Regions from separate parts of the Streptomyces sp. P9(2023) genome, predicted to be linked through region 1. Evidence: riboswitches for the same ligand, from Rfam matches in the RefSeq annotation. Region 1 holds a riboswitch; the other holds the start of a gene.

What was found. A riboswitch is a leader RNA that binds a small molecule or an ion and turns the genes downstream of it on or off. The one in region 1 is predicted to bind S-adenosylmethionine.
Region 2: it holds a riboswitch for S-adenosylmethionine, as region 1 does, so the genes downstream of both, thrC (threonine synthase) here and Q5762_RS06455 (aminotransferase class V-fold PLP-dependent enzyme) in region 1, are expected to answer to the same signal.

Annotation. Positions count from the first base shown of each region.
Region 1 covers NZ_JAUPWM010000003.1:333,355-342,070, reverse strand. Annotated here, with positions in the region: gene Q5762_RS06470 (Rieske 2Fe-2S domain-containing protein) at 1-217, shown strand, start outside; gene Q5762_RS06465 (cytochrome bc complex cytochrome b subunit) at 214-1,839, shown strand; gene trpD (anthranilate phosphoribosyltransferase) at 1,961-3,025, shown strand; SAM riboswitch class IV at 3,166-3,282, shown strand; gene Q5762_RS06455 (aminotransferase class V-fold PLP-dependent enzyme) at 3,472-4,872, shown strand; partial or broken gene Q5762_RS06450 (glycerate kinase) at 4,883-5,191, opposite strand; partial or broken gene Q5762_RS06445 (SLC13 family permease) at 5,167-5,589, shown strand; partial or broken gene Q5762_RS06435 (DNA-binding response regulator) at 5,852-6,040, opposite strand; partial or broken gene Q5762_RS06430 (sensor histidine kinase) at 6,167-7,485, opposite strand; gene Q5762_RS06425 (small hydrophilic protein) at 7,466-7,729, opposite strand; gene Q5762_RS06420 (Lrp/AsnC family transcriptional regulator) at 7,828-8,109, opposite strand; gene Q5762_RS06415 (rhomboid family intramembrane serine protease) at 8,106-8,716, opposite strand, start outside.
Region 2 covers NZ_JAUPWM010000025.1:45,616-54,331, forward strand. Annotated here, with positions in the region: gene Q5762_RS26110 (trehalose-6-phosphate synthase) at 1-710, opposite strand, end outside; gene Q5762_RS26115 (hypothetical protein) at 720-1,778, opposite strand; gene Q5762_RS26120 (glucosyl-3-phosphoglycerate synthase) at 1,835-2,800, opposite strand; SAM riboswitch class I at 2,922-3,079, shown strand; gene thrC (threonine synthase) at 3,073-4,395, shown strand; gene Q5762_RS26130 (MoaD/ThiS family protein) at 4,425-4,703, shown strand; gene Q5762_RS26135 (cold-shock protein) at 5,136-5,339, shown strand; gene groL (chaperonin GroEL) at 5,662-7,290, shown strand; gene Q5762_RS26145 (SRPBCC family protein) at 7,454-7,921, shown strand; gene Q5762_RS26150 (GNAT family N-acetyltransferase) at 7,918-8,472, shown strand; gene Q5762_RS26155 (hypothetical protein) at 8,552-8,716, shown strand, end outside.

The sequences.
Region 1 (8,716 bases):
GGGGTGCCCGATCTCCCTGTACGAGCAGCAGACCCACCACGTGCTCTGCCCGTGCCACCAGTCCACCTTCGACCTCTCCGACGGCGCCCGCGTCATCTTCGGCCCGGCCGGTCACGCCCTCCCGCAGCTGCGGATCGGCGTGAACGACAAGGGCAACCTGGAGGCGCTCGGCGACTTCGACGAGCCCGTCGGCCCGTCCTTCTGGGAGCGCGGATGAGCACTGTGACCGATACGAAGAAGAAGGCACCAGCCGGCGAGCGGGTCGCCGACTGGGCCGACGGCCGCCTCGGGATCTACTCCCTGGCCAAGGCCAACATGCGGAAGATCTTCCCGGACCACTGGTCCTTCATGCTGGGTGAGGTCGCGCTCTACAGCTTCATCGTCATCATCCTGACGGGTGTGTACCTGACGCTGTTCTTCCACCCGTCGATGAACGAGGTGGAGTACGACGGCAGCTACGTCCCGCTCCAGGGACAGCTGATGTCCGAGGCGTTCAACTCGACCATGCGCATCTCCTTCGATGTGCGCGGCGGTCTGCTCATCCGGCAGATCCACCACTGGGGCGCACTGGTCTTCCTCGCGGCGATGTTCGTGCACATGATGCGCGTGTTCTTCACCGGCGCGTTCCGCAAGCCGCGTGAGATCAACTGGCTGTTCGGCTTCCTGCTGTTCTTCCTGGGCATGTTCACCGGCTTCACCGGTTACTCGCTCCCGGACGACCTGCTCTCCGGCACCGGTGTCCGCTTCATGCAGGGCGCGATCCTGTCCGTGCCGATCATCGGCACGTACCTGTCGATGTTCCTGTTCGGCGGGGAGTTCCCCGGCGGCGACTTCGTGGCCCGGTTCTACTCGGCGCACGTCCTGCTGCTGCCCGGCATCATGCTCGGCCTGGTGGTCGCCCACCTCATCCTGGTGTTCTTCCACAAGCACACGCAGTACGAGGGCCCCGGCCGGACCAACAAGAACGTGGTCGGCATGCCGCTGCTGCCGGTCTACATGGCCAAGGCCGGAGGCTTCTTCTTCCTGGTCTTCGGTGTCCTCGCGGTCATGGCCGCGATCGCCACGATCAACCCGATCTGGGCGATCGGTCCCTACCGTCCTGACCAGGTCTCCACCGGAGCCCAGCCCGACTGGTACATGGGCTTCGCCGAGGGGCTGATCCGTGTCATGCCGGGCTGGGAGATCAACCTCTGGGGCCACACGCTCGTCCTGGGCGTGATGATCCCGCTGGCGATCTTCCCGGCGGTCCTCGCGGCGATCGCGGTCTACCCGTTCATCGAGTCCTGGATCACCGGCGACAAGCGAGAGCACCACATCGCGCAGCGCCCGCGCAACGCTCCGACGCGCACCGGCTTCGGTGTCGCCTGGATCACGGCGTACATGATCATGCTCGTCGGTGGTGGAAACGACATCTGGGCCACCCACTTCAACCTGTCGATCAACTCGATCACCTGGTTCGTCCGGATCTTCTTCTTCGCCGGACCGGTCATCGCGTTCGTCGTCACCAAGCGGATCTGCCTCGGCCTCCAGCGCCGGGACAAGGACAAGGTGCTGCACGGACGCGAGTCCGGCATCATCAAGCGCCTGCCGCACGGTGAGTTCGTCGAGGTCCACCAGCCGCTCAGCCAGGGCGAGCTGTACAAGCTCACGGCGCACGAGCAGAACCAGCCGGCCGAGCTCGGCCCGCTGGTCGACGAGAACGGCGTCGAGCGCAAGGTCGGTCGCATGGAGAAGCTCCGCGTCAGGCTCAGCAAGAGCTACTACGGCGAGGACAACCAGATCGCCAAGCCGACCTCCGAGGAGTACAAGGAGATCACCAGCGGCCACGGCCACCACTGATCGCCTGACCTGAAGGTCGCCACAGCGGGAGCCCCGTCCATTCGATGGACGGGGCTCTTTGCCGTCCCCGTGGGTCGATAGGGTGGTGTCGTATCGGTTACGCACTGACCCAGGAGCTGCCATGAGCGCTGCGACCCCCGCTGGAGGACCTACGTCGGCGGGCCGCTCCTGGCCGGCCGTACTGAACGGGCTGCTGGACGGCCGCGACCAGAGCGCCGAGGACACCGCCTGGGCGATGGACCGCATCATGCGGGGCGAGGCGACCGACGCGCAGATCGCCGGCTTCGTGGTCGCCCTGCGGGCCAAGGGCGAGACGGTCGAGGAGATCGGCGGACTCGTCCGGGCCATGTACGAGCACGCCAACCTGATCGAGGTGCCCGGCCGGACCGTCGACATCGTCGGCACCGGCGGCGACGGCGCCAAGACCGTCAACATCTCCACCATGTCCGCGATCGTCGTGGCCGGCACCGGCGCCAAGGTCGTCAAGCACGGCAACCGGGCGGCCTCCAGCGCGAGCGGTGCCTCGGACGTCCTGGAGAAGCTCGGCGTCAACCTGGAGCTGACCCCGCAGCGGGTGGCCGAGGTCGCCGACGAGGTCGGGATCACCTTCTGCTTCGCGGTGAAGTTCCACCCGGCACTGCGGTACGCGGGCGCCGCCCGCGGCCAGCTCGGCATCCGTACCGTCTTCAACTTCCTCGGCCCGCTCACCAATCCGGCCCGGGTGCGGTCCCAGGCGGTCGGCGTCGCCGACGCCCTGATGGCGCCCATCGTGGCCGGCGTGCTCGCCGAGCGCGGGAACTCCGCGCTGGTCTTCCGCGGCGACGACGGCCTGGACGAGCTGACGACCACCGCCACCTCGCGGGTGTGGGTGGTCCGGGACGGCGCGGTGCGGGAGGAGTCCTTCGACCCGCGCGACGCCGGCCTCGACCTCGTACCGGTGGAGGCGCTGCGCGGCGCCGACGCCTCGTACAACGCGGACGTGGCCCGGCGGCTGCTCGCGGGGGAGACCGGTCCGGTACGGGACGCGGTCCTGCTGAACTCGGCGGCGGCGCTCGTCGCGCTGGACCCGGGGGAGGGCACCCTGGCGGAGCAGCTGCGCGCGGGGATCGCCCGGGCGGCGGAATCGATCGACTCGGGGGCGGCGCGGAAGGCGCTGGAGCGCTGGGTGGCGGCCAGTAACGCGTAGCGCTTGGGCGCGCGGCAACGGGGGTCCCCCCTGCTCGGAGAGCTTGGGGGAGGGGTCCGGGATTCCCGGGCCCCTTTTCGCGTCCCGGATTCCGGACACGGGTTGCGCGGGTGCGATCACGTGGCATAGCTTCTTGGCCAGGTCATGAGTGACAGCTACGAAGCCCCGGCTTGCTGTCCGGCAACCCTCCGTCCGTGGCGGGGTGCCCCGGGTGAAGACCAGGCCGTGGACAGCAAGGTCCACGGCAAGCGCGGACCCCTTGCAACCCCTGGGGTCCTGGTCCTCAAGGGAGCAGTCTCGTGAGCAAGCGAATGCGTTAGGGCCTTCGGCCCCGTTTCCCCACCCTCCGCACGAACACCGTGTGTTGAGGCAACACCCGCCTGAGGCACCCCCTTCGCGCTGCCCTGCGGGCCCTTCGCTGCCCAGTCCTGCCAGGAGATACCGCCATGTCCGCGTACCCGAACGCCACCACCACCGCCACCGCCACCACGGACGCCGAATCGGCCGATCCCTGCTGTGCCGCTCCGCTCCCGGTCCTCGGGCGGGACGTCACCGTGCCGCTCGTGACCGGGGGTGAGGTCACCTACGCCGCGCTCGACTACGCCGCCAGCGCGCCGGCCCTGCAGCGGGTGTGGGACGACGTCGCCGCGTACGCCCCGTACTACGGCAGCGTCCACCGGGGCGCCGGGTACCTCTCGCAGCTCTCCACCGACCTGTTCGAGAACAGCCGCCTCACGGTCGCCGAGTTCCTCGACTGCCGCGACGGCGACCAGGTCGTCTTCACCCGCTCCACCACCGACTCGCTCAACCTGCTCGCCGCCGCGATCCCCGCGGACTGCCAGGTCTTCGTCTTCGAGACCGAGCACCACGCCTCGCTCCTGCCGTGGCAAGACGCCCGGGTCACCTACCTCAACGCCCCGCGTACGCACGCCCAGGCCGTCGCCACCCTGGAGCGCGCCCTCGCCGAGCGTGACCCTTACGGGCCCGCCCTCGTCTGCGTGACCGGTGCGTCGAACGTCACCGGTGAGCTGTGGCCGGTCAAGGAGCTGGCTGCCGCCGCGCACGCGCACGGCGCCCGGATCGTCCTCGACGCCGCGCAACTCGCGCCCCACCACCCGGTCTCCGTACGGGAGTTGGACGTGGACTGGGTCGCGTTCTCCGGTCACAAGCTGTACGCCCCGTTCGGTTCGGGCGTGCTCGCGGGCCGTGCCGACTGGCTCCAGGACGCCGATCCGTACCTCGCCGGTGGCGGCGCCTCGAAGAAGGTCGCCCGTCGTGCCGACGGCGGCGTGGACGTCGAGTGGCACACCACCGCCGCCCGCCACGAGGCCGGTTCGCCGAACGTCATCGGCGTCTACTCCATCGCCTCCGCCTGCAAGGCGCTCACCGAAGCCGGCTTCGACCAGCTCGTCGCCCGCGAGAACCACCTCATCGCGACCGTACGAGAAGGCCTCGCCGAGGTCCCCGAGGTCAAGGTGCTCTCGCTCTTCGGCGACCACGCCCCGCGCGTCGGTGTCATCTCCTTCGTCGTCGAGGGCTGGAACAGCTCCCACTTCGCGGCCGCGCTCTCCGCCGAGTACGGCATCGGCGTCCGCGACGGCCTCTTCTGCGCCCATCCGCTGGTCCGCACCCTGCTCGGCAGCGACCCGCAGAGCCAGGGCGAGTGCGGCGCGCCCGAGGCCGCGCCCGGCGAGAAGTCGCTCAACGCCATCCGGGTCAGCTTCGGTGCCGGTACGCCGGACGAGCACGTGGAGCGTTTCGTACGGGCCGTGAAGGAGCTCGTCCGGGACGGTGCCCGGTGGAAGTACCGCACCGAGGACGGCCGTTGCGTCCCGGACCGCGGCTGACACCTGCAGCTCAGGCCGCCAGCCGGGTCCCCACCAGGACCATCCGCAGGGACCGCTCGGCCGCGTCGGCGAGGAACTCCGCGCCGCGGTCGAGCGCCTCGGGCAGTGCCATCGGGGCCGGCAGGATCGAACCGTAGGCGTCCACCCCCACCGCCCGTACGTGGTGGGCGCCCTGGCCGAGGGTGCCCGCGAGGGCGAGGACCGGGACGCCGTGGGCCTTGGCCCGGCGGGCGACCTCGGCGGGGATCTTGCCCCGGACGGTCTGCCCGTCGAGGGCACCCTCGGCCGTGATGACCAGGTCGGCGCGGGCGAGCCGGGCGGCGGGTATCCCGGCCGGAAGGCCCCCGACCAGCGCAGGTGCTTGCCGAACGGCGCAGGCTGGTCGTGATGCTGGCGCTGCTCTTCCCTACGGTCGTGCTGCTCTCGGCGGTGGCCACGCTGATCGGCGCGGGCGCGCACCTCATCACGGTGAGTCTGCTCCTGGAGCGGACGGGTGAGCGGATCGGCTTCGTGGAGTGGCTGGTGCTCGGGCTGCCGCTCGCGGTGGTCGCCTCCCATCTGGCGGCGGAGACCGTGCTGTTGACGACCACCCGCCGCGCTGACCGGCGCGAGCCGGTACGGATCACCGTCGCGCGCCTCCAGGAGCACTCCCCCACCCCGGTCTCGGGCCCGCTCACCACGGCGGAGACCCGGTGCCTGCTGCTGCTCGGCACGGTGGGCACGGACCCGGGACCCTCCTTGAGCCGTACCGTCCCGAGCGCCGGCGAGGAGGCCACCACCGCGCCGCTCAGGGCGACCACGGCGGGCGACACCCCGTGCAGGGGCTCCGCGCACCACGGGCCAGCGCGAGGAAGACGGGCAGCGCGAGCGCGGCCCGGCCCGAGGTGGCGGGGACGGCGAAGGCGGTCACCACCAGGGCCGCGGTGGTCAGATGGACCAGCTGCCGTACGGTACGGGCCCCGCTGACCAGGAAGGCGGCGAGTTCGAGCAGCACGAACTCACGGGCCGTCAGATCCACCGTCCGCTCCCCGGACCGGGCCCGCCGGGTGCGCAGGTCCAGGCTCAGGTCGTCGCCGCTGCGCAGCACCGTCACCTCGGGGGTACGGGCGGCGGTGCGCAGCCGCAGCCGGATCCGGGCAAGCAGCTCCTCGAAGCGGAACGGCCGCGACGCCTGGCACGGCACCTCGCGGCGTTGCCGAAACACCCCAATAGCTCCGCTATCGAGGCGCTCCGGCGCCTTGCGATGCACCGCACCAGACGCCGCGGCCTATCCGACCCTGATCCGCCGGACAGGCCCTGGCCCGGCGCCGCCGGTCCGGGCGACCCGGCGGGCGGTGCCGCGCCGGAACCGTTCGAAGATGATCTCGGCGTCCTGCTCCTGGACGCCCGGGCCGCGGTCGGCGACGTACAGCTCGATCCGGTCCTCGACCGCCCGCGAGCCGATCGCTATCCGCTGGCCGGCGACGATGTGCTGGACCGCGTTCTGAGCGAGCTGCACCACCGTCTGGGTGATCCGCTGGGGATCGAGGACGGCCGCGCGGTCGGCGACCCCGTCGAGGACCCAGTCCCGGTCGCCGAGCGCCCGGGCCTTCACGAAGACGTCGGCGGTCAGCTCGGCGAGTTGGACCGGCTCCGTGCGGACGAAGTCCGGCCGTTCGGCCTTGGCGAGCAGGAGCAGGTCCTCCACGATCCGGCTCATCCGGTCGAGCTCGTCGGTCACCAGCCGGACGGTCTCGCGCTGCTCGGCCGGGTCGTCGCCCATCAGCTCCAGATGGCCGCGGACGATGGTGATGGGTGTGCGCAGCTCGTGCCCGGCGCCGTCGACGAACTGGCGCTGCCCGGCGAACGCCTGTTCAAGCCGGTCCAGCATCGCGTTGAACGTCTCCGCGAGCGCGGCGATGTCGTCCCGGCCCTGCACGGGGATCCGCTGGGTCAGATCGCGTTCGGTCAGCTCGGCGGCGGTCGCGCGTACCACTCGTACGGGTGCAAGGATGCGGCCCGCGACGGCCCAGCCGATGCCGGTCGTCATCAGCAGCGCCACGCCCGATATGGCGAGCAGGGCACGGAACGCCTCGTCGGCGATGGCCCGCTCGCGGTCGGCGTGGAAGGCCACCACGAAGGCCGCCCGGGGCCCGGCGTCGTCGGGGCTCTCGATCGGCACCTTCGCCCAGCGGACCTCGCCCGAGCGCGGTCGAGCCGCCCCGAGGACGCGTCGGAGGCGGCGATGGCGTCCAGCGACGGGCGGTCGCGGTGCAGGGCGACGGAGCTCGGGATGTCGCGGGACTGCCGGATGACCCGGAGGCCCGTGCCCGGCGGGCCGACCAGGCCGAGGAGTTCCTCGTCGGGGTCGGAGTACTGGCGCTGGAGGAAGACCCGCAGCAGTGCGTCCGGGTCGGTGAAAGAGCGCCCGGTCGCGGGGTCCACGCCCTGCTCCACGAAGTTGGCGAACTCCCCGGTCTCCTGGGTCAGGAGCTGGTTGATCCGGTGGTCCACGTCCCGGAGCAGGATCGAGCGGGTGGCCACGGCGACGGCGGCCAGGGCCATCACCAGGAGCAGCCAGAGCAGGATGCGGACGCGTGCCGAGATACGGCGGTCAGTTCTCGTCGGCGGCATCGTCACCGTCGTCGCCGGTGGCCGAGGGCCCGGGCACGACCGCGTCGGAGGGCGGCGGGGTCGGGGTGGCCGTACCGGAACTCGGCGCGGGCCCGCTCGGGGGTGCGACGGTCGAGCCGATCTCCACGGCCGGCGGCACCCGGGGAGCCTCGGGCTCGTCGGTGAGGGCGTAGCTCGTCGCCGCTATCCCGAGCGGGATGGCGACGACGGCGGCCAGCGTGGCCATGCGATGGGTGAAGGACATGCGATCAGGCTTGCGCGCCCGGGCACCGGCGAGGATGAGGCCCCGATGAGGATTCCTTCATCTTCGCCGACGAGCGGTGCGGAGCCCGGGCTCCGGCGTCAGGACTCCAGGCCGATGGCGAAGGCCGCTTCCAGGTCGTGCTGGGAGTACGTACGGAACGCCACGTGCGTGTCCGTCGCCTCGACACCCGGGATCTTGCTGATCCGGCCGGGGATGACGTCCGCCAGGTCGTCGTGCCGGGGCACCCGGACCATGGCGATCAGGTCGTACGTACCGGTCACCGAGAAGACCTCGCTGACGCTGTCGAGCGCGGCGATCGACTCCGCGATCTCGGGGATGCGGTCCACGCTGGTCTTGATGAGCACGATCGCGGTGATCACGGCTGGCTTTCTCCCTCGGTGGCCGCGGCTGGGGACTTCACTGTATCCCCACGCCGGTAGCGGCCCCAGGCGTAGAGGAAGCCGACGGCGAAGCCCACCACATGGGCCAGATACGCCACGCCCGGCCCCGCGCCCGCCGAGCGGGCCGCCAGCCACTGGAGCACGATCCAGAAGACCAGCACGATCCAGGCCGGAAACCGCAGCGGCAGGAAGAGCAGGAACGGGAAGAGGCTGGTCACCCGGGCACGCGGGAAGAGGTACAGGAACGCCCCGAGCACCCCCGAGATCGCCCCCGAGGCCCCGACGAGCGTCTGCTCGCTGCTCGCGTACGCCGCCGCGTAGCCGAGCAGCGCCAGATAGCCGCAGCCCAGATAGAAGAGGCCGAACGCTAGCGGGCCCATCCGTTCCTCGGTCATCGCGCCGAAGACGTAGAGGAAGAGCATGTTCCCGAGGAGGTGCAGCCAGCTGCCGTGGACGAAGAGCGCGGTCAGCGGGGTGAGCAGGGTGCGCGGCGGGCCGCCGCCGAGCAGCTCGGCCGGGACGACGCCCCAGCGGTGGAAGTACGCGCTCTGCGCCGCCAGGACCGTTTCCCCGGTCCCGTACACCG
Region 2 (8,716 bases), on a different contig from region 1:
TTCATGTGGTCCACGTGGCGCCGGGGATTCCCGGCCGGCCAGTAACTCTGCGCGATCCCGGTCGGGCTGTCGACGTCTGCGCAGGTCATGAACGACGACGCCCATTCAAAGGTGTGGAAGCCCAGCTCGTCCGCGCCGAGCATCCCCCAGACCAGCTCCTCGCGGATGTCCCCGGGCAGCATCCGCGTGTAGTCCGACGACGCCCACGGCGTGTGCGTGAAGTGGCCGATCCGCAGGTCGGGCCGCAGGTCCCGCAGCATGCCCGGGACAAGGGCCAGGTGGTAGTCCTGCACCAGGACCGCCGCGCCGTCGTCCGCCTGGGCCGCCAGCTCCTCGGCGAAGGCCCGGTTGTAGCTCCGGTACGACTCCCAGCGGCGGCGGAACTCCGCGTCGAAGACCGGCTCGCGCGGCACGTTCCACAGGTGGTGGTGGAGGAACCACAGCACCGAGTTCGCGATCCCGTTGTACGCGTCGGCGTACACCCCCGGGTCGATGTCCAGCATCCGCACGCCCGGCTCGGCGACCCCGCGCCGGACCGCCTCGCGGTCGCCGTCCCCGAGGGCGGCGCACACCCACACGCTGTCCTCGGAGGAGACCGCGCTCAGCCCGGACACGAGACCGCCCCCGCCGCGCCGGGCACTGAGCGTGCCGTCGGCGGCGAGGGCGTACGAGACCGGACCCCGGTTGGACGCCACGAGCACAGAAGCCATGTGGCGAACCTAGCCCGTCGCGTAAACGCTCAAACGTACGTATACGACTCTGGCGAATCCTCGCCGCGTGCCCGCGATGGACAGGTTGTTCGCCTGCTTCGGCGAGACGGCGCCGTCGTCCTCGCTGACGAAGAAGTTGTCGGTGTTGCCGGTGTGGGCCTCGGTGACGTTCCTGCCGTCGACCAGGAACGTGTCGCCCGGCGTGTTCCAGTCGCCCTCGTAGGCCGTCACGCTCGCCCGCGCCTTGCCCGTCGTCCGGTGGAACCCGTCGACGGTGATGGTGGTCGCGGGGGAGGTGGACCGCTGGAGGACGTGCCCGCCGTAGACGTACACGTTCCGCCGGTTTGGCGCGAAGGTCGGCTCGGGGCCCGCGAATTCGTACACCACCGTCAGGGACCAGCCCGCCACACAGCCCCTGCCGTCCGGCGCCCAGATGTTGCCGACCGCCACTTGCGCGTCCGCGCCGGTCACACCCGCGAACGCGGCCGTCACGTCCGACTCGCCGGTGTAGTAGTGCGGGCCGCTCGTCTCCGCCGGGTCGGTCACCATGCTGTCGATCGAGACCGCCGTCGCCGCCCCCGCCCCGACCCTGATGTGCGGCGCGGTGGTGGCGTGGTCGCCGGGCGAGGTCACCACGTCGGCGCCGGAGATGTCGCAGCGCTTCAGCCGCGCCCCGCTCGGCCCCTTGTGCGTGCCGTCGTTGCCGCCCCAGAAGAGCCGGGCGTACGCGACCCTCGCTCCCGCCGGGATCACGACATGGCCGGTGCTGGAGCCGTAACCGGCGGCCATGGAGGCGGTGTTGATCCGCTCCATGACGAAGGTGTTGTTGTTGTCCCTGCCCTGTCCGGCGGCCGAGGTGGCGCAGCGCGCGGCCAGGTCGGCGGGGGCCGTGGGGCAGCCCGTGACCGTGTTGCCGATGGTGGTGAAGTCGCCGTACAGCGACTCGTCGTAGCGCTTGCCGAAGGGCTCCACCACGTCCGCCGCGGCCGGACCGGCGGCGGCGAGCGTGAGCGGGAGCGAGCCGAGCGAGCCGGCGGCGAGGGCGAGCGCCGCCAGCGACGTGGTCATTCGATTTTTGAACCGCATGAAACGGAAATTTAGGCAAAAACGACAATCGTTCTGCGTTACGCCACGCGGCGGTGTGCGTACTCCGCGATCTCGGCCATCGGCGGCCGCTCCTCCGTGTCCACCGCGTACGTCCGCGGCGTGAACCCCGCCTCGCCCCGCTCGAACTGGGTCAGCCGGGGCCGCACCAGATGGCCCCGGGAGAGCCGCAGCTGCGCCGTCCGGTAGATCGCCGCCGCCATCCGGCCCAGCGCCCGCCCGTCCTGATGCCGGTGCTTGCGGACCCCGACGTCCACCTGCGCGAGGGCGTCCAGGCCGACCGTGTGCAGGGCGTCCACCAGCAGGCCCAGCTCCACTCCGTAACCGACCGGGAACGGCAGCCGTTCGAGCAGCGAGCGGCGCGCCGCGTACTCGCCGCCCAGCGGCTGTACGAAACCGGCCAGCTGCGGCCAGTGCAGATTGAGCAGCGGCCGCGCCACCAGCTCCGTCACCCGGCCGCCCTGGCCTGGGGCGTCACCGAGGGGGCGGTCGTACATCGCCTTCACGAAGTCCACGTCCGGGTCGGTGAGCAGCGGGCCGACGATCCCGGTGACGAAATCCGCCGAGAAGTCCCGCAGGTCCGCGTCCACGAAGCAGACGATGTCCCCCTCGGTCGCCATCAGTGACCGCCAGAGCACCTCGCCCTTGCCGGGCACGGCCGGTATCCGGGGGAGGATCGCGTCCCGCGCCACCACCCGCGCCCCGGCCGCCGCCGCGACCTCCGCCGTACGGTCGGTGGAACCGGAGTCGATCACCACCAGCTCGTCGACGAGCGGGACCGCCTCGGTCATCAGCTCGCGCCGGATCACGCGGACGATGTCGCCGACCGTCGCCTCCTCGTTCAGCGCGGGCAGCACGACGCTGACCGTCGTCCCGGGCCTGGTCCCGGGCTTCGTCCCGTGCTTCGCCGCCAGGATCCGGTCGAGCGAACGGTCCGCCACGGACCAGGACCGCCGGGCCAGCCAGCGCTCCACTTCATCCAGCAACGTGATCTCCATCTCGCGGTTCGGACGACCATCTCAACCGTCCATGCCTTCGGTTACAGTCTTGAACAACGCGAACGCCCGATGCATGTCGGGGTGCCGTCCGTGTTCCACAACCGAATACCGCTCATCCAGAGGGGCAGAGGGAAACGGCCCGTTGAAGCCCCGGCAACCCTCCAGCCGGTCTCGTCCGCAGTCGTCCGTACTGCGCCCGCGAGGCTCCCGGCTAGGGAAGGTGCCAAATCCGTCTCATGACGACGTTCGTCATGGGAAAGATGAGGAGAAAGGGCCTCGCCTCCATGGCTGTACAGACTGTTTCCACCAATGCTTCCACCACTGGGTCCGTCGATCTCGGTCCCGCTTCCGGCCTTTCCTGCCGGGAATGCGGTGAAGTCTTCCCGCTCGGCCCGATCTTCGCCTGTGAGCTGTGTTTCGGCCCGCTCGAAGTGAAGTACGACCTCCCCGCCGGCGACCCCGAGGCGCTGCGCAAGCAGATCGAGGCCGGCCCCGCCAACATCTGGCGCTACGCCCCGCTGCTGCCCGTCCCCGCCGACGTCGCCGAGAAGCCGAACCTGAACCCCGGCTGGACCAAGCTCGTCCAGGCCGACAACCTCGCCCGCGAGCTGGGCGTCGAGCCCGGCAAGCTCTTCGTCAAGGACGACTCGGGCAACCCGACGCACTCCTTCAAGGACCGCGTCGTCGCGCAGGCCCTGGAGGCCGCCCGCGCCTTCGGCTTCACCACCCTCTCCTGCTCCTCCACCGGCAACCTGGCCGGCGCCGTCGGCGCCGCCGCCGCCCGGGCCGGCTTCCGCTCCTGCGTCTTCATCCCGCACGACCTGGAGCAGGGCAAGGTCGTCATGGCCGCCGTCTACGGCGGTGAGCTCGTCGGCATCGAGGGCAACTACGACGACGTCAACCGCTTCTGCTCCGAGCTCATCGGCGACCCGCTGGGCGAGGGCTGGGGCTTCGTCAACGTCAACCTGCGGCCGTACTACGGCGAGGGCTCCAAGACCCTCGCGTACGAGATCTGCGAGCAGCTGGGCTGGGTCCTGCCCGACCAGCTGGTGATCCCGATCGCCTCCGGCTCGCAGCTCACCAAGATCGACAAGGGGCTGCAGGAGCTCATCGCGCTGGGCCTGGTCGAGGACAAGCCGTACAAGATCTTCGGCGCGCAGGCGGAGGGGTGCTCGCCGGTGTCGGCGGCCTTCAAGGCCGGCCACGACGTCGTACGGCCCCAGAAGCCGAACACCATCGCCAAGTCGCTGGCGATCGGCAACCCGGCCGACGGCCCGTACGTCCTCGACATCGCGCGCCGGACGGGCGGCGCGGTGGACGACGTGAACGACGAGCAGGTCGTCGAGGCGATCAAGATCCTGGCCCGGACCGAGGGAATCTTCGCCGAGACGGCGGGCGGGGTGACGGTCGGCGTCACGAAGAAGCTGATCGAGGCCGGTCTCATCGACCCGAGCCTGACCACGGTCGTGCTCAACACGGGTGACGGCCTCAAGACCCTGGACGCGGTGGCCGATACCTCGCAGGCGACCGCCACCATCAAGCCGAGCCTCGACGCGTTCCGCGACGCGGGCCTCGCCCACTGACCACCCCTCGTCACGGAAGGCAGCACCACATGAGCGTCAAGGTCCGTATCCCCACCATCCTCCGTACCTACACGGGCGGCCAGGCCGAGGTCCCGGCGGAGGGCGCCACCCTGTCCGAGGTCATCGCCGACCTGGAGAAGAACCACGCGGGCATCGCCGCCCGTGTCCTGGACGACCAGGGCAAGCTGCGCCGCTTCGTCAACGTGTACGTGAACGACGACGACGTGCGCTTCGAGCAGGGCCTGGAGACGGCGACGCCGGACGGCGCGGGCGTCTCGATCATCCCGGCGGTCGCGGGCGGCTGCTGAGCGCTTTGACCGATAGCGCGCCCGCGGGCTCGCTTTACCCGGAGTAACCGAATTGCCCCCTCCCGCTGGAGAAGCGGAGGGGGCAATTCTGCATGGTTGAGCGGGGTAGAGTTGGGGAAGTCCCCCCGGCTCCACTCCGCCGCTCCGTGCCAGGCGCATATGAGAATGCGTCCGCACGTGACAAGAAGCAGCCAAAGTGCACGAACGTTGTGTACCTTCTGCGCGCTTTGCCGGGCCCGACTTGCCCCGGAATTCATTCAATTCTCCGGAATTCTCCTTTACGCCGTGCCCAGAATTCTCGTCCGATTGACCTGTTGCAGAGGGCAGTTGGGCAGATACATTCAGCCGCGGTCGACGCGTTCCGGCGCAGGGTCTGACCCGGGTCCGCGAAGTGCGGGTCCCGCGCAAGGGCCAGTAATAGGGGAGTTAGGCATGGCTCAGGGCACCGTCAAGTGGTTCAACGCGGAGAAGGGCTACGGCTTCATCGCGGTCGACGGTGGTGCGGATGTATTCGTCCACTACAGCGCGATCCAGATGGACGGTTACCGCACCCTCGAAGAGGGTCAGCGGGTCGAGTTCGAGATCTCGCAGGGCCAGAAGGGTCCGCAGGCGGACATGGTCAAGCTCGCCGTCTGAGCACGGCGCGATCGGCCACCACGTACGCATCACGCGTTCTCACGCCGAGGGGTCCGCATCCTGACCAGGATGCGGACCCCTCGTGCGTGTTCGGGCGGGTGCGCGCACAGGGGTTCCGATCACCGAGAGGCGCTTGCACTCTCCTATGCCGAGTGCTAATCATTGCGTTAGCACTCTGAAGGTGAGAGTGCTTACGAGGATCGGGCAGACGAGGTCCGCGGCCAGGTGGGGCAAGGAACCGCCGGGTACGCAGGCCGTCCGTCGCGGGCGTCGGCGCGGTCCTGGAGCGTTATCCACCCCATGTCCGGGAGGACCACTTCACATGGCCAAGATCATCGCGTTCGACGAGGAGGCACGGCGCGGTCTCGAGCGCGGGATGAACCAGCTCGCCGACGCCGTCAAGGTCACCCTTGGCCCCAAGGGCCGTAACGTCGTCCTCGAGAAGAAGTGGGGCGCCCCCACGATCACCAACGATGGTGTTTCCATCGCCAAGGAGATCGAGCTCGAGGACCCGTACGAGAAGATCGGCGCCGAGCTGGTCAAGGAAGTCGCCAAGAAGACGGACGACGTCGCCGGTGACGGTACGACCACCGCGACCGTCCTCGCCCAGGCGCTCGTCCGCGAGGGCCTGCGCAACGTGGCGGCCGGCGCCAACCCGATGGCCCTCAAGCGCGGCATCGAGAAGGCCGTCGAGGCCGTCTCCGGCGCCCTGCTCGAGCAGGCGAAGGATGTCGAGACCAAGGAGCAGATCGCTTCCACGGCCTCCATCTCCGCCGCCGACACCCAGATCGGCGAGCTCATCGCCGAGGCGATGGACAAGGTCGGCAAGGAAGGCGTCATCACCGTCGAGGAGTCCCAGACCTTCGGTCTGGAGCTGGAGCTCACCGAGGGTATGCGCTTCGACAAGGGCTACATCTCGGCGTACTTCGCCACCGACATGGAGCGCATGGAGTCGTCCCTGGACGACCCGTACCTCCTGATCGTCAACTCCAAGATCTCCTCGGTCAAGGACCTGCTCCCGCTCCTGGAGAAGGTCATGCAGTCGGGCAAGCCGCTGCTGATCATCGCCGAGGACGTCGAGGGCGAGGCCCTGTCGACCCTGGTCGTCAACAAGATCCGCGGCACCTTCAAGTCCGTCGCGGTCAAGGCCCCGGGCTTCGGCGACCGTCGTAAGGCCATGCTGAACGACATCGCCATCCTCACGGGCGGCACGGTCATCTCCGAGGAGGTCGGCCTCAAGCTCGAGAACGCGGGCCTGGACCTGCTGGGCCGCGCCCGCAAGGTCGTCATCACCAAGGACGAGACCACGATCGTCGACGGTGCCGGTGACAGCGAGCAGGTCGCCGGTCGCGTGAACCAGATTCGCGCCGAGATCGAGAACAGCGACTCGGACTACGACCGCGAGAAGCTCCAGGAGCGCCTGGCGAAGCTCGCCGGTGGCGTCGCGGTCATCAAGGCCGGTGCCGCGACCGAGGTCGAGCTCAAGGAGCGCAAGCACCGCATCGAGGACGCCGTTCGCAACGCGAAGGCGGCCGTCGAGGAGGGCATCGTCGCCGGTGGTGGCGTGGCCCTGCTCCAGGCTTCCTCGGTCTTCGAGAAGCTCGAGGCGGACCTGTCGGGCGACGAGGCCACCGGTGCCAACATCGTCAAGCTGGCGCTCGAGGCCCCGCTGAAGCAGATCGCCATCAACGCCGGCCTCGAGGGCGGCGTCGTGGCGGAGAAGGTCCGCAACCTGCCCGTCGGTCACGGCCTGAACGCCGCGACCAACGAGTACGTGGACCTCATCGCCGAGGGCATCATCGACCCGGCGAAGGTGACGCGTTCCGCGCTGCAGAACGCGGCCTCCATCGCCGCGCTGTTCCTGACCACCGAGGCCGTCATCGCCGACAAGCCCGAGAAGGCCGGCGCGGCCGCCCCGGGTGGCATGCCGGGCGGTGACATGGACTTCTGAGCTCCGGCTCGGTAGTTCCTCGCTGTATCGCCGTACGCGAAAGCTGTACGCGAAAGCTGTACGCGACTGAGGGCGGCACTCCCTGTGGGGGGTGCCGCCCTCGGGCGTTCGGGGTGATTCGGAGTGATGCTGGGAGGAGGGCCCCGAGAGGCGGGAGCGAGCCATGGTCACGTTGCTGACGACACCGGCCGACCGCGAGCTGGTCATCACCCGCACCTTCGGCGCCCCGCCCGCCCGGGTCTGGCAGGCGTGGACCCGGCCCGAGCACGTCCGCCAGTGGTACGGCGTGGCCGCGATGCCCACGACGATCTGCGACATCGACCTGCGGGTCGGCGGCGCGTGGCGCTGGGGCCAGCGGGCGCCCGACGGCCGGGAGATCGTCTTCTCCGGTACGTACGAGGAGATCCTCCCGAACGAGCGCCTCGTCTACACGGAGGTCTTCGAGCTCATGCCCGGCCCGCCGGTCCACGTCACCCTCACCTTCGACGACACCCCGGACGGCGGCACGGCGCTGACCAGCACCTCGATGTGGCCGTCCTCGGAGATGCGCGACCAGGCGCTGGCGACCGGGATGGAGGCGGGAGTCAAGGAGGAGTACGACCGTCTCGCGGTGTACCTGGAGACGATGTGAGCCTGGTCGTGCCGCGGCTCCCGGCGGGCTCCTTCGAGGTGCGCCCGTGGGAGCGGGCGGACCTGCCGCTGGTGGAGGAGGCGTCGTCGGACCCGTACATCCCGCTGACGAACACGGTTCCGCCGGTGTACTCGGAGGGGGAGGGCGAGGCGTTCGTACGGCGGCAGTGGAGCCGCGCCGAGACGGGCGCGGGCTACTCGTTCGTGATCGTCCGCCGCCGGGACGCCCGCCCGGCGGGCATGATCGGCCTCTGGCTGCGTGACCTCCCGGAGGGCCGGGCGACCCTCGGCTACTGGGTCGCGCCGTCCTGCCGGGGCGAGGGCGCCGCGGCGGCGGCGCTGACGGCGGTGAGTGGCTGGGCGCTGGACGAACTGGGCATCCCACGGCTCCAGTTGCTCGTCGAACCCTGGAACGAGGCCTCGGCGAGAACGGCGGAACGGGCCGGGTTCGTACGGGAGGGACTGCTCCGGTCCTGGCAGGAAGTGGGCGGCGAGCGGCGGGACATGGTGATGTACGGGCGGGTGCGGACGGGAGGCGAGGTCTCTCGGTAGGGGGCATTGCGCGGGGCATTGCGCGGGGCGCGGGGGCGTGGGCACCCTGGGGGGAACCGGACCCGCGGGGGTGGAGCCGATGCGCCGCAACGAACTGCCGTACCTCTCCCACTACTCGGAGCTGTCGCGCCGACAGGCCGGGCAGGAGGAGGTGGAACTGGTCGACGGGCGGGTGCGGGTCTTCGAGGAGTTCCCGGACTACCTCCTCGCCAGCCGGAGATGGGACGGCTCCTTCTTCCTGGTG